2 regions of the Rhizobium sp. RAF36 genome follow, and region 1 is predicted to be linked to the other one. Evidence: predicted binding sites of a transcription regulator. Region 1 holds the regulator's gene; the other holds the start of a gene.

The links. The regulator PhoB, encoded in region 1, activates phosphate uptake and scavenging genes when phosphate is short. The targets are predictions, from matches to a motif close to TGTCATNNANCTGTCAT.
Region 2: AB4Z25_RS03310 (LTA synthase family protein) is a predicted target of PhoB. The motif match lies at 5,376-5,392, and genes of this name have one in related genera.

The regions. Positions count from the first base shown of each region.
Region 1 covers NZ_JBFREC010000002.1:432,026-439,907, forward strand. Annotated here, with positions in the region: gene pstA (phosphate ABC transporter permease PstA) at 1-927, shown strand, start outside; gene pstB (phosphate ABC transporter ATP-binding protein PstB) at 943-1,758, shown strand; gene phoU (phosphate signaling complex protein PhoU) at 1,805-2,518, shown strand; gene phoB (phosphate regulon transcriptional regulator PhoB) at 2,551-3,234, shown strand; gene AB4Z25_RS08060 (GcrA family cell cycle regulator) at 3,301-3,837, opposite strand; gene AB4Z25_RS08065 (aspartate aminotransferase family protein) at 4,264-5,463, shown strand; gene argF (ornithine carbamoyltransferase) at 5,503-6,420, shown strand; gene AB4Z25_RS08075 (Hsp33 family molecular chaperone) at 6,515-7,507, shown strand; gene apaG (Co2+/Mg2+ efflux protein ApaG) at 7,511-7,882, opposite strand, start outside.
Region 2 covers NZ_JBFREC010000001.1:662,068-669,949, reverse strand. Annotated here, with positions in the region: gene AB4Z25_RS03340 (NADP-dependent malic enzyme) at 1-178, shown strand, start outside; gene AB4Z25_RS03335 (DUF2865 domain-containing protein) at 303-1,400, shown strand; gene bluB (5,6-dimethylbenzimidazole synthase) at 1,397-2,080, opposite strand; cobalamin riboswitch at 2,124-2,304, opposite strand; gene AB4Z25_RS03325 (TolB family protein) at 2,323-3,153, opposite strand; gene AB4Z25_RS03320 (hypothetical protein) at 3,295-3,501, opposite strand; gene AB4Z25_RS03315 (NAD+ synthase) at 3,546-5,225, opposite strand; gene AB4Z25_RS03310 (LTA synthase family protein) at 5,468-7,357, shown strand; gene AB4Z25_RS03305 (DUF1003 domain-containing protein) at 7,440-7,882, shown strand, end outside.

The sequences.
Region 1 (7,882 bases):
ATCCAGCTGCGCGACATGGTTGTTTCCGACCCGTCGATCATCGGCAAGACGGTCAATGTCACGGTGCTTGCCGACGCCAATATCGATAGCGCCAGCAAAGGCCAGATCGATCTCTCTGTCGATGAGAAGAACCGCAAGGTGAACGACAAGCAGGTCGGCTGGATGAACGAGCTTAAGGCGAGCGGTGCTCTCTTCAAGCAGTTCAACACAGGCCTGTTCGTCAATGGCAATTCCAGCCGTCCGGAAGCAGCAGGTCTGGGCGTTGCGCTCATCGGCTCGCTCTACCTGATGCTGATCGTTCTGGTTCTTGCTTTGCCGATCGGTGTCGCCGCCTCGATCTATCTCGAGGAGTTTGCGCCGAAGAACAAGCTGACCGATCTCATCGAGGTCAATATCAACAACCTCGCTGCTGTTCCGTCGATCGTCTATGGTCTGCTCGGCCTCTCCGTCTTCATCAACTTCATGGGCCTGCCGCGTTCTGCTTCGCTGGTCGGTGGCCTGGTGTTGACGTTGATGACCCTGCCGACCATCATCATCGCTACCCGCGCTGCGTTGCGTGCCGTACCGCCGTCGATCCGCTCGGCCGCTCTCGGTCTCGGCGCATCGAAGATGCAGATGGTGTTCCACCACGTGCTGCCGCTTGCCATGCCGGGCATCCTGACCGGCACCATCATCGGCCTGGCGCATGCTCTCGGCGAAACCGCGCCTCTGCTGCTGATCGGCATGGTCGCCTTCGTCGCCAATGCGCCGACCACGCCGCTCGATCCGTCCACGGCACTTCCGGTCCAGGTTTACATGTGGGCCAACGAAGCCGAACGCGCCTTCGTGGAGCGTACCTCGGGTGCCATCATCGTCCTGCTCCTGTTCCTGATCGTCATGAACATCGGAGCCATCCTCTTGCGCCGTCGCTTTGAGCGCCGCTGGTAAACGGAGTAGAAACCCATGAACATGTTGACAGAAGCAGCAGTTGAGAAGGCTCTGGACCAGAAGATGAACAGCATCCCTTACAAGATGATCGGCCAGGACGTTTCGGTCTATTATGGCGAGAAACGTGCTCTTTTCGACGTCAAGCTGAACATCCGCGAAAACACTGTGACTGCGCTCATCGGTCCGTCCGGCTGCGGCAAGTCCACCTTCCTGCGCAGCCTGAACCGTATGAACGACACGATCGATAATTGCCGCGTCACCGGCAAGATCACGCTCGATGGCGATGATATCTACGATCCGGATATCGACGTCGTCGAACTTCGCGCCCGCGTCGGCATGGTGTTCCAGAAGCCGAACCCGTTCCCGAAGACGATCTATGAAAACGTCGCCTACGGCCCGCGCATCCACGGTCTCGCCAAGTCGAAAGCCGACATGGACCAGATCGTCGAGACCAGCCTGCAGCGTGCCGGCCTCTGGAACGAGGTCAAGGACCGTGTGCATGAATCCGGCACCGGCCTCTCCGGCGGTCAGCAGCAGCGTCTCTGCATCGCCCGTGCCGTCGCGGTCTCGCCTGAGGTCATCCTCATGGACGAACCCTGCTCTGCGCTCGACCCGATCGCTACAGCAAAGGTCGAGGAGTTGATCCACGAGCTGCGCGAAAGCTACACGATCGTCATCGTGACGCACTCCATGCAGCAGGCGGCCCGCGTCTCTCAGCGCACCGCCATGTTCCACCTCGGCAACCTCGTCGAGGAGAACGATACCGACAAGATGTTCACCAATCCGGACGATCCGCGCACCCAGGACTACATCATGGGCCGCTTCGGCTGATCTTTGGCGTCACGACTTCCGATAGAGACACTCAAGGACATTTCCCATGGCATCGACACATATCTTTTCTGCATATGACGAAGATCTGAAGTTCCTGACCCGCCGCATCTCCGAAATGGGCGGTCTGGCGGAACAGATGGTCTCCGACGCTGTGCGCGCGCTGGTCAACGGCGATGGCGCCCTGGCGCAGAAGGTCATCTCCGACGACGTGATCCTTGATCACGCCGAGCGCGAGATCAACGACAAGGCGATCGTCACCATCGCCCGCCGCCAGCCGATGGCGTCGGACCTGCGCGAGATCATGGGGTCGATCCGCATCGCCGCCGACCTCGAGCGCGTCGGCGATCTTGGCAAGAACACCGCCAAGCGCGTTATCGCCGTGCAGAGCACCGGCGTTCCGCGCAAGCTCGGCCGCGGCCTGGAGCATCTCTCCGAACTGGCGCTCGTCCAGCTCAAGGAAGTGCTCGACGTCTACACGACGCGCGCTGCCGACAAGGCGAAGTCGATCCGTGAGCGCGACGAGGAAATCGACGCGATGTACACCTCGCTGTTCCGCGAGCTCCTGACCTACATGATGGAAGATCCGCGCAACATCACCAGCTGCACGCATCTCTTGTTCTGTGCCAAGAACATCGAACGCATCGGCGACCACGCCACCAACATCGCAGAAACCATCTACTACATGGCGACCGGCGCCCAGCCGGAGGGCGAGCGTCCGAAGGACGACACCGCCAACACCGTCGGCGCGGTCACGGAATAATATCCGGACCGGGCCTCAGGAGACAGAACAGAATGATCCCGAGAGTTGCAGTCGTTGAAGACGAAGAAGCACTGAGCGTGCTTCTTCGTTACAATCTCGAAGCCGAAGGTTTCGAGGTCGACACCATCCTGCGCGGCGATGAGGCGGAAATCCGCCTTCAGGAGCGGACGCCGGACCTTCTTATCCTTGATTGGATGCTGCCTGGCGTATCAGGCATCGAGCTTTGCCGTCGGCTGCGCATGCGCCCGGAGACCGAGCGCCTGCCGATCATCATGCTGACGGCGCGCGGCGAGGAAAGCGAACGCGTTCGTGGCCTCTCGACCGGTGCCGACGACTATGTCGTCAAGCCGTTCTCGACGCCCGAGCTCGTCGCTCGCGTCAAGGCGATGCTGCGCCGCGCAAAGCCTGAAGTTCTCTCGACCGTGCTGAAATGCGGCGATATCGAACTCGACCGAGAGACGCACCGCGTTCATCGCAAGACCCGCGAAGTCCGTCTCGGACCGACCGAGTTTCGCCTGCTGGAATTCCTGATGGCCTCTCCCGGCCGCGTCTTCTCGCGCTCGCAGCTTCTGGATGGCGTCTGGGGTCACGACATCTATGTCGACGAGCGCACTGTCGACGTCCATGTCGGCCGTCTGCGCAAGGCGCTGAACTTCTCCAATATGCAGGATGTCATCCGCACCGTTCGCGGCGCTGGATATTCGATGGAAGCTTGAAGCTTTCGGAATTGAGACACAAAAAAACGGGCCGTAAGGCCCGTTTTTCGTTTGTGCTTACCCGGCTCAGTTTGCCCGGGCTGCTGCCCTACGGCGCTCGTTGACCGGTTGGTAGGCCAGGCGCTGGTGGTAGGTGCAGTAAGGCGAAGAATCCGGGCTTTCGCAGCCGCAGAAGTGAAAATCGTCCTTCAAGGGATCGCCGACCGGCCACTTGCAGGTGCGCTCGGTGAGTTCCGTCAGGCCGAGGCGGCGGGAGATCGGGACGATCACATTCTTGGCGGGACGGTATTCCATCTCCTCCATGACGTCGATTTCGATCTCTTCCTTCAGCATCGTCGCGCCCTGCTGGCGGGTGACCGTACGGGTCGTCGCCAGACGCGATGCGTAGGTTGGGGCGCGGGGTGCTGCCGCCGTACGCTTGGGAGCGCGGGCAGCCGTGGCGTTGCCGCCGGCCTTCGCACGGCCCGGCAGCGCCAGACGGTGAACCTTGCCGATAACGGCGTTACGGCTGACGCCGCCAAGCTGGGCAGCGATCTGGCTCGCGCTCAGCCCTTCGGACCACAGTTTCTTGAGTTTCTCGACCCGCTCGTCTGTCCAGTTCATGCCCTGTGTCTCCGCCGTTTAAGCGTTGCGAAGGCAGAATCCCTCACTGTTTGCCCCGAACGAATCCGGCACAAGAAACGCTTGACTAATTTTGGTGACTAGTTCCGCCGCATGCAGTCTAGTAATTGAGTTTTAACCTAGTGTGAGGCTGACTCCGTGACAAGAGTCGCAGGAATCCGGATGAATCGAATTCGGGGTTTTCCCCAACTTGCTTCCCCTGAGAGTCATTTCTGCAACATTAGCTGTTGATAAAACGCGACATTGCTTGAGCGTCTCTCAGAAGCCACGAAAGCCGCAGTTTTGTTGACATTGCAGTGCGAAAAGTAAATAGTGCCAGTCGCCGCCGAAAGGCGGCATTTTTAATTTTTCGGACCTGGTTTTTTAGCCGGAGTCCGGTTGCCCGTAACGCTGACAGGAGACCGCGCCATGGCTGAAGCCGCGCCGCTATATGATACCTATTCTCGTGCCCCATTGCGGTTCGAGCGAGGTGAGGGCGTGTGGCTGATTACCGAAACTGGCGAGCGATATCTGGATTTCGGTGCCGGCGTCGCGGTGACCTCGGTCGGCCACAGCAATCCGCATGTCGTGGATACCCTGAAGGCACAGGCCGACAAGGTCTGGCACCTGTCCAACATCTATGAAATCCCCGGGCAGGAAAAGCTCGCCAGGCGGCTGACGGAGGCGACTTTCGCCGACAAGGTGTTCTTCACCAATTCCGGCGCGGAAGCCCTGGAATGCGCGATCAAGACCGCACGCCGCTACCAGTATTCGAAGGGCCATCCCGAGCGCTTCCATATCATCACGTTCGAAGGCGCCTTCCACGGCCGGACGCTGGCAACGATCGCTGCCGGCGGGCAGGAGAAGTATCTGGAAGGCTTCGGCCCCAAGGCGCCGGGTTTCGACCAGGTGCCCTTCGGTGATATCGACGCCGTCCGCGCCGCAATCACTGATGCGACCGCAGGCATTCTTATCGAGCCGGTTCAGGGCGAGGGTGGCATTCGCCCGGTGACCACCGAGTTCATGAAGGCGCTGCGCGCGCTCTGCGACGAGAAGGGCCTGCTGCTCATTCTCGACGAGGTCCAGACCGGCGTCGGCCGTACCGGTAAGTTCTTTGCCTGTGAGTGGTCCGGCGTGACCCCTGATATCATGGCTGTCGCCAAGGGCATCGGTGGCGGCTTCCCGCTCGGCGCCTGCCTGGCAACGGCGGAAGCTGCGTCCGGCATGAAGGCCGGTACCCACGGCTCGACCTATGGCGGCAACCCGCTCGCCATGGCTGTCGGCGGCGCCGTGCTCGACATCGTCCTTGCTGAAGGCTTCCTGCAGCACGTTCGCGACGTCGCTCTGATCTTCCGCCAAGGCCTGGCATCGCTCAAGGACCGCTATCCCGACGTGATCGAGGATATCCGCGGCGAGGGTCTGCTGCTTGGTATCAAGGCCGCCGTTCCCTCGACCGAACTTCTGGCTGCCATCCGCGGTGCGCACCTGCTTGGCGTGCCCGCCGGCGACAACGTTGTGCGCCTGCTGCCGCCTTTGGTCGTCACTGCCGAGGAGGCCCGCGAGGGTCTTGCCCGCATTGAGCAGGCTGCCGAAAGCATTCGCGCATCGAAGGCCAAGAAGACGGCTTGAACGGATAGATGCCTTCCGGGGCAAACAGGTAAGGACGACATGGCTTCCCCCAAACACTTCCTCGATCTTTCGGCGATGAGCTCTGCCGATCTGCGCGTCATCATGGACGACGCGATGCTGCGCAAGCAGGCGTTCAAATCAGGCAAGGGCGACAAGCCGCTGGCCGGCAAAATGCTGGCGATGATCTTCGAAAAGCCCTCCACCCGGACGCGCGTCTCCTTCGATGTCGGCATGCGCCAGCTGGGCGGCGAGACGCTGTTCCTCTCGGGCACCGAAATGCAGCTCGGCCGCGCCGAGACGATCGGCGACACGGCCAAGGTTCTGTCGCGCTATGTCGACGCGATCATGATCCGCACCACCGAGCATCACCGCATGCTGGAGCTTGCCGAACACGCAACGGTACCGGTGATCAATGCGCTGACGGATGATACGCATCCCTGCCAGATCATGGCCGACATCATGACCTTCGAAGAGCATCGCGGCCCGGTCAAGGGCAAGACGATCGCTTGGACCGGCGACGGCAACAACGTGCTGCATTCGCTGGTCGAAGGAGCTGCCCGTTTCGGCTACCGCATGAACATGGCTGTCCCCCTTGGTTCCGAGCCGAAGGATCACTATCTGAACTGGGCCCGCAATGAGGGCGCCGAAATCATGCTCAGCCATGATGCCGACCGTGCGGTCGAAGGCGCCGATTGCGTGGTAACCGATACCTGGGTCTCCATGAATCAGGAACATCGGGCTCGCGGTCACAACGTCTTCCAGCCTTATCAGGTCAATCAGGCTTTGATGGCGAAAGCAGGCAAGGATGCATTGTTCATGCATTGCCTGCCCGCCCATCGTGGTGAGGAAGTGACGGACGATGTGATCGATGGCCCGCAATCCGTGGTCTTCGATGAAGCGGAAAACCGTCTTCATGCGCAGAAGTCGATTCTTGCATGGTGCCTGGGCGCGATCTGAACCATATTGGACGCCACATCCGGCCTGATGGCCTGGTGGCCGCGCGAGCGGGAAGACAGCTTGGTCTGCCGCTCTGACGACTAGGAGTAAGACCATGGCAGACACAGCCGCCGCTCTCAACGAGCTTCATTTCGCCGGCGATGATCACGTCGTCCCCTTTCAGGTCGAAGGCCTGGATGTGCGTGGCCGCGCCGTCCAGCTCGGCCCGATGCTCGACGCCATCCTTGAGCGCCACCACTATCCCGCACCCGTCGCCCGGCTTCTGGCCGAAGTCGTGGTCCTGACGGTTCTGCTCGGCACGTCGCTGAAATTCGAAGGCAAGTTCACGGTACAGACCAAGGGCGATGGCCCTGTCGACCTGCTTGTCGCCGATTTTGCGACACCGGAGAACGTGCGCGCCTATGCGCGTTTCGATCAGGCGCTGCTCGATCAGGCGATCGCCGCCGGGCAGACCGAACCCGAGCAGCTGCTCGGCAAGGGCGTGCTGGCCTTCACCATCGATCAAGGCAAGTTCAGCCAGCCCTATCAGGGCATCGTCGAACTCGACGGTACCTCGCTCGAGGATATCGCCGGTGTCTATTTCCGGCAGTCGGAGCAGATCCCGACGCGCGTCCGTCTGGCGGCTGCCGAACTTCTCGACCGCGACAGCAGCGGCAAGCCGCGGCATCGCTGGCGGGCAGGGGGGCTTGTCGCCCAGTTCCTGCCGGAAGCGCCCGAGCGCATGCGCCAGCCGGACCTGCATGGCGGGGACGGCGACGAACTCGCAATGGGTCTCAAGGAAGACGATGCCTGGGCAGAAGCCCGCGCCATGGTCGAGACCATCGATGCCGATGAGCTGACGGATCCGCTGGTCGGAACCGAGCGGCTGCTCTATCGCCTGTTCCATGAGCGTGGCGTCCGGGTTTTCGAGGCCAAGCAGGTCTACGATCGCTGCAGCTGTTCGCGTGAAAAGATCGGCGGCGTTCTGAAGGGCTTTTCGGCGGAGGAGATCGAGGCCAGCCAGGAGAACGGCGAGATCGCCGTCACCTGTGAATTCTGCTCGACCACCTATCGTTTCGAGCCGGCAGAGCTGCAGCCGGCCGAATGACGGTCAGTTCAGCACTCTGAGAAGGCCGGGTGAATCCAGGGAGAAGGCGGGTATCTCGACATCGAAGAGCTCGCCTTCGTCCGTTTCCATCTGGTAATGGCCGAACATCAGCCCCGATGGCGTATCGAGCGGGCAGCCGGACGAATATTCATAGGTATCGCCGGGCTCCAGCCGTGGCTGCTCGCCGACGACTCCAGGTCCCGTCACCTCGTCGACCACGCCGTTCTGGTCCGTTATGTTCCAGTAACGGTTGACGAGTTTGACCGACAGGCCGGAATTGTTGCTGATGACGATGCGGTATCCCCAGACATAGCGATCGTCGTCCGGATCGGATTGCTCCTCCAGATAAAACGGCTCGACAACAACTTCTATATC
Region 2 (7,882 bases), on a different contig from region 1:
CCTCGATGCGGCCAACATCACGCTCGGCGTCGTCAAGTCGATGACCGACGGCCTGCATGTCGGCCCCATCCTGCTCGGCACCGCGCTCCCGGCCCATATTCTGGCGCCGTCGGTGACGTCGCGCGGTGTGGTCAATATGGCGGCGCTTGCCGTCGTCGAGGCCCAGCAGCCGGCGTGATTTGCCGTCGATCGGAAAAATGCGTTAGAATTCCTTCGTTAGCTTGTTAACGGAAGGCAGCTAGACAGAACGGATGCGGCAAATGCTCTGCCGCTTCCGGTTTATTATGCTGCGGGATGATACCGTGAAACGCCGAAGCCTGACCCTTGCTCTCTTTCTCGCTGCTGCCGCGCCCGCGGCGGCGCAGACCAGCGCGATCTGCGAAGATCTGCGCGGACGCCTTGCCGACCTGCCGCAGGTGATCGGCAACGGCCCGGAGATCCGCCAATATGCAAGCGCCATAGCCGAACAGAACCTCGAGCTCCGCAAGCTGCGCAACGACCTGCGCAGCAACGGCTGCAGCGTCGACAGCATGGTCGTCATCGGCGGCGAGAACGACCGCTACTGCGGCGATCTGCAGGAATCGGAATCGCGGATGATCGACAACATCCACTACCTCCAGGAGCGCCGCAACCAACTGCGGGAGGCCGGCGGCAGCGACGTCAACGAACGCCGCGAACTGATGGCGGCCCTCGACGATAACGGCTGCAACGACGATCCGGGCTATCAGCCGGACGAGCGCGCCTATGTCCCGGCGCCAAGTACCGAAGAACAGGCGATGCGCGGCGATACCTTCATTCCGCTCGGCAACGGCGAGGAAGGCAACACCCAATATGGCGTGCCCCGCGGCGAGATGATGTCGCATGTCAGCACCATGTGCGTGCGAAGCTGCGACGGCGGCTTCTTCCCGATCAGCACCAATGCGACCTCGATCGATTTCAGCCGCGACGCCTCCACTTGCTCGAAAATGTGCCCCGGCATCGAGACGGAGCTGTTCTATCAGGACGTCTCCAACACCGACGCGGCCAACATGATCTCGGCCGCGACCGGCGCGCGCTACAGCGCCATGCCGAACGCCTTCGCCTACAAGAACCGGGCGCCCGGTGAGAAATCCTCCTGCAGCTGCAATCTGACCGCCTATTACGAGCAGATGCGCAAGAACCAGACGGTCAGCGCGCCGCCGCCAAAGGGCTCGATCACGACGATCACGACCAAGCCGCCGGCAACTGCAGCCCCCACACCGGCTGCGCCGCAGGCACAGGTACCGGACCGCCCCTACGACCCCGGCAACAGCAAGGTACGCCAGATCGGCCCGCAATTTCTCGCGGGCGACCAGGGCAGTATCGACCTGAAGAACCCGGCGACATCTGGGCCGCAGCCGCAGCAGCAACAACAGAATTAGCGGCGGCCCCAGCCATCGCGGAAGATCAAATCGTCGAGCGAAAGCCGCTGCCGCCAGCCTTTAACGGCCAGCTCGGGCTCGCTATAGAGCGTATCGACATAGCCGACGCATAGCCAGGCGACGATCTCGATATGCGCGGGCACGCCGAGAATGTCCTTGAGCTCGCTCTCATGGAAAATGCTGACCCAGCCGACGCCAATGCCTTCGGCCCGTGCCGCGAGCCAGAGGTTCTGCACCGCACAGACGGTTGAATAGCTATCCATCCGCGGATTATGCGTGCGCCCCAGCACGACGTCACCGCTGCGTGACGGATCGCAGGTGATGCAGATGCCGAGCGGCGCCTTGAGGATACCCTCGAGCTTCAGCGACCGGTATGTCGCCTGCCGCTCACCATCGAACATCCCGGCCGCCTCGCGGTTCGCCCTGTCGAAGGCGTTCCACACGCGCTGACGCACACCTGCATCTTCGACAACGATAAAATTCCAGGGCTGCATGAAGCCAACCGAGGGCGCGTGGTGCGCGGCTCCGAGTAGCCGCATCAGCACGTCGGATGGTACAGGATCAGGCAGAAACTGGTCGCGCACATCGCGCCTGGTCATGATCGCCCGGTAGACGGCGTCGCGCTCGTCAGCGGAAAAGGCGGACGCGCCTTCAAGCGCATCCTTGTTCATGGGCCGCATCGTCAAATCCCCAACAACGCAACCGCCCCGCCGTCCGCGCGGGATCAGTCTATGATGCCAGGCCGGTCTTCTGACTTGGCGTCATCCGCCCACCGCAGCCTTCCCGGTGTCAACCAGTGGCATGATGCGGCAGGCGTCGGCCTTACAGCGTTGGGCACGTTCCGGGCTTGCACCGGATTCCCGATTCTCCCGCGGCAAGCGGGCACCTGACCCATGCCTCTTGCCCGCTTTTACGAGAAGCTTCAAGTAGCCGGGAAATACCGGACATAGGCAAACTCGTCACCATCAGGTGACCAGCAGGGAACATTGATCGTGCCCTGCCCGCCGAACAGCTCGAAGAGCGTCGTCAGATTGCCGCCGTCCATATCCATCAATCGCAGGCGCACATGCAGGTCGCGCGGATGATCGAAGACGTCAGGATCGTAGGAAAGCAGCAGCACCTTGTCGTTGGTAGGCGCCGGATGGGCAAACCAGTTGCCGTAATTGTCGTGCGTGACCTGCTCCAAACCGGTCCCATCGGGATGAATGCGCCAGATCTGCATCAGCCCGGTGCGGCTGGAATTGAAATAGATCCACTGCCCGTCGAAGGAATAGTCAGGCCCGTCATTGCGCCCCTCGCCATGCGTCAGCCGCCGCTCGGCGCCGCCATCGACGGAAATCGTGTAGATATCGAAGAGATCGCCGCGAATGCCGCAATAGGCGAGTTCCTTTCCGTCAGGCGACCAGCCATGCCAGTAGGACGGCAGGTTTTCGGTGATCTGTTTCGGCGCGCCGCCTTCCGACGGCAGGGTATAGATGCAGGATTTGCCATGCTCGGTCTTGTCGGAGATCACATACTGCCTTCCGTCGGGCGAAATGCCGTGATCGTTGTTGCAGGCCGTGGCAAAGCCGGTATCGACCTGCTGCAGACCGCCCTCACCGTCCGGTGACAAGCGATAGAGAAGGCCATCACCGTTCAGCAGTAGGTAGCGGCCATCGGGCGAAAAATTCGGCGCCTCGATCAGCTGCTCCGTCTGGAACACGACCCGGCTCCGACCGGTGCGGATATTGTAGATCTCGACCGAACTGCGCATGCATGCCTCCCGCATTTGCTGCGGCCCGGCGCTTAGCCGTTCCGCTTCATTCTGATTTGCATGCGGTTTGTGCCATGCATCTGCGTTTCGATAAAGGCGCATCGCTTCAAAAGCGAGCTGAGGTTCAAGGACACGAAATCCTCAGTTCAGAAGATGCCAACTCACTAGGAAAGGATGAATTCCAGATGCGACAGCGCCGACCGTAGCCAATGTAGCGAGAACAATCTGATATGTTTCGAGCTTCAACCGGCGCTCAAGAACGACCGTCTCGCCCCGCCAATAAAGCCGGTTTGCTTCGTCCAATTGAAAACCATCGAGCTCATCCAAGGCAATTGTGCGCAATGCCATGCTCGTCCCCTCTCAATCTAGACAAACTGCAAATGATAATACCCCTACCGATCCCTAAAACGGTTGGTGATCGGATAGCGGCGGTCGCGGCCGAAATTCTTCTTGGTGATCTTCACGCCTGGCGCCGACTGGCGGCGCTTGTATTCGGCGAGATAGAGCAGATGCTCGATCCGGTGCACCGTCGCGACATCGTGGCCGCGCGCGACGATCTCATCGACGCCCATTTCCTTCTCGACGAGGCATTCGAGAATGTCGTCGAGAACCGGATAAGGCGGCAGCGAATCCTGGTCGGTCTGATCAGGCCGCAGTTCGGCAGAGGGCGCCTTGTCGATGATGTTTTGTGGGATCACCACGCCTGATGGGCCAAGCGCATCCGGCGGCACATGCGCATTGCGCCAGCGCGAGATCGCATAGACCTGCATCTTGTAGAGGTCCTTGATCGGATTGAAGCCGCCGTTCATATCACCGTAGAGCGTCGCATAGCCGACCGACATTTCCGACTTGTTGCCGGTGGTGACGACCATCGAGCCGAACTTGTTGGAGATCGCCATCAGGATCGTGCCGCGGGCGCGGCTCTGCAGGTTTTCTTCGGTGATGCCGCTATCGGTGCCTTCGAAGAGATCGGAGAGCGCCGAGGTAAAGCCGGTCACCGGCGCCTCGATCGGCACGATGTCGTAGCGGCAGCCGAGCGCCTTGGCGCATTCGGCGGCATCGTTCAGCGAATCCTCGGACGTGTAGCGGTAGGGCAGCATGACGGTGCGGACCCGCTCCTCGCCCAGCGCATCGACGGCAATTGCCGCGCAGATCGCCGAGTCGATGCCGCCGGAGAGCCCAAGCACGACATTCTTGAAGCCGTTCTTGTTGACGTAGTCGCGGAAGCCGAGCAGGCAGGCCCGGTAATCGGCCTCCTCTTTCTCCGGAATATGCGACATCGGTCCTTCGCTGCAACGCCAGCCGTTGTCGCCGCGCTTCCAAGTGGTCACGGCAAGCGCCGGCTCGAACTGGCTCATCTGGAAGGCCAGCGACTTGTCGCCGTTGAAGGCAAAGCTCGCGCCGTCGAAGACCAGTTCGTCCTGGCCGCCGAGCTGGTTGGCGAAGATCAGCGGCAGGCCCGTTTCGATCACCTGACGCAGCGCCACCTGATGGCGCACATCCACCTTGCCGCGATAATAGGGCGAGCCGTTCGGCACCAGCAGGATTTCGGCGCCGCTTTCGGCCAGCGTCTCGCAGACGCCGAGATCGTTCCAGATCTCCTCGCAGATCGGCACGCCGATCCTGACACCACGGAAATTCACCGGTCCCGGCATCGAGCCTTCGCTGAACACACGCTTCTCGTCGAATTCGCCGTAATTCGGCAGATCGATCTTGTCCCGGAACACCAGGATCTTGCCGCCATCGAGCACCGCGACGGAATTGTGCCGCCCGGTCTCGCCCTGCCGCGGGAAGCCGACAATCAGACCCGGTCCGCCATCCGCGGTATCGGCTGCGAGGTCCTCGATGGCCTTGAGGCAGGCCTTCAGGAATGCCGGTTTCAGCACCAGATCCTCGGGCGGATAGCCGGAAATGAACAGCTCGGTCAAAAGCAGCAGATCCGCGCCCTGACGGGCCGCATCGGCGCGTGCCTCGCGGGCTTTGGCAAGATTTCCAGCAACATCGCCAACCGTTGGGTTGAGCTGGCCGACGGCAATCCGGAGCGTGTTCAAGGGAGCGTTTTCCTGTGTCATGTCATCTATTTAGCGCGCGCGCGTTCGCCCCGCAACGTGTCCTGCCATGAAAAGCCGCCGGGTCTGCTCAGACGAAAATTCAAATCTTCGGGAAAAGCAAGGAAACATTAACGGTTCATCTAGCGTTCATGGCGGGCATGTGACAGTTCGGTGAAGGTTTTATGACGCCGGGATGACGGCGGGAATGACATTGGAGTCCGCCCTTGATCGCGTTGGTCATGAAGTCCGCGCAGGCCAGAAGAATGGCGCTGCTTTCTGCTGGTCTCGGCGCGAATGTCCGCTCTCCCGCCGCCCGAGCCGCCCTCAGCATCGCATTCACCTTTTCGATGGCACTGCTCAGCGTCATCGCCGTCGAATGGATCGCCCGCAGCACGCTTGCCGATGTCGGCGATTTCCTGACCTCGACGGCCCGCCCCGGTATGACCACCGTCGTCATGCTGACCATCCTGATGCTGACGCTCGATGCCGCCTTCGGCCGCCGCTATCTCTCGGCGCTGATCCTCGTTCCGCTTGTCTTGATCCCCGCGTTCGTCTCCAATCAGAAGCAGCATTACCTGTCCGATCCCTTCTATCCCTCGGATATCCTCTTCGGCCGGCAGATCATGGAGTTGCTGCCGGTGATGGTGCGCGACCGGCCGTTCACGGCAATCGCCATCGTTGTCGGCCTAGTGCTGCTCGCCGCCGGCATGGTGTTCGGCTGGCGTTATGCCTGGCGCACCTTTCCGAAGCTGTCGAACCAGGCGCGTCTTCGCCGCCTCTGCCTCGGCCTGCCGGTGATCGCCGCCTTCGGTTCGCTGATGGATTATTCGCAATATTCCTACATCCGCGACCGCCTGCAGGTCGTGCCGATGATGTGGGACCAGAAGGAAAATTATCGCAGCAACGGCTTCATCCTCGCCTTCATCTTCAATGTGCCGATGGCCGATGTCGCCGCCCCTGCCGGCCTCAACGCCGAGGCGCTCGACGCGATCCCGGCCCGCAATTACGGCTATCTCGCCGGTCCGCGTGAAAAACCCGATGTCATCATGCTGATGAGCGAATCCTTCTGGGATCCGACGCGGCTGAAGAAGCTGAATTTCAGCGCCGACCCGATGCCGACGATCCGCGCCTCCCAGTCCGGCTATGTCTTCTCGCCCGAATTCGGCGGCATGACCGCCAATGTCGAGTTCGAGGCGCTGACGGGGTTCTCCAATGCCTTCCTGCCCTATGGCAGCATTCCCTATCAGCAATATATCCGCCGCGACGTCCCCTCGCTCGCGACCTTCTTCCGCGGCGAAGGCTACACGGCGCGCGCGCTCCATCCCTTCAGCGGCTGGTTCTGGAACCGCAACGAGGTCTACAAGGATTTCGGCTTCGAGGAGTTCCGCACCGAGGAAACCCTGCCGCCGATGGAAAAGCGCGGCATCTTTGCCTCCGACGACTCGCTGATGAAGGAAATCATGCGCGAGGGCGACGGACTGGATAAGCCGTTCTTTTTCTTCGCTGTCACGCTGCAGGGACATGGCCCGTACGAGGCCAACCGCTACGCCCATAACTCGATCGATATCCAGGGCGACATTCCGGAAGCCGACCGCGCAACGCTCGCAACCTATACGCAGGGCGTCAAGGAAGCCGACGACAGCCTGAAGATGCTGATGGACTGGGCCTCGCACCGCGACCGCGAGACGATCATCGTGCTCTGGGGCGACCACCTGCCTCCGCTCGGTAATGTCTATATGAGCGCCGGTTACATGCCGGACCAGGTCGCCACCCGCAAGGCGCCGCTCGATGTCATGAAGCAGCAGCACGAGACGCCGCTGGTGATCTGGTCGAACAAGAAGGGCGTCAAGCAGGATGTCGGCACCATCAGCCCGTCGCTGATCTCCTACAATCTTCTGAAGTTCGCCGGCTTCGAGCATCCCTACTACACCGGCTTCCTCGGCCGGGTGCAGAAGAAATACGACATCATCGACCGCTACCAGCTGGCAACCCGCAAGAACGAGGTGACGCCGGACTGGGTGCTCGATCCGAAGAAGCTCGATCCCTTGGTGCGCGATTACCGCTACCTGCAGCACGACGTCATGTTCGGCAAGGCGCAGACGCTCGACCGCTTCTTCCCGCAGCATGTGATGGTCAACGAAGCCAGCTACTGAGCAGCTAAGACACTAATTCGCATTGCATTCAGGCCATCAGCGGGAATACTGGCTCCGACGCGATACAGCATCGGAGCCTCGCATGTATAACCTCCCCAATTTCATCCACACGCATTTCGGCAAGAGTGCCGACGAACTCGGCGACATCGAGAAGCGCGTGCTGCAGAAGGCGCATGAACGGAAGATCATCTCCACCAACGTCAATGCCGTCCTTTCGGCCGAGTCGTCCTTCGGTCAGCGCATTGCCGATGGCATCGCCCGCGTCGGCGGCTCCTGGTCCTTCATCCTGACCTTTCTGGCCTTCCTGGTGATCTGGACTGTCATCAACACCATCATCCTGGCGACCGGCGCCTTCGACCCCTACCCCTTCGTCTTCCTCAATCTCATCCTCTCGATGCTCGCCGCGATCCAGGCACCGATCATCATGATGTCGCAGAACCGCCAGGCCGAGCGTGACCGGCTGGAGGCAGCCAAGGATTATGAGGTGAACCTGAAGGCCGAGCTGGAAGTGCTGGCGCTGCACCA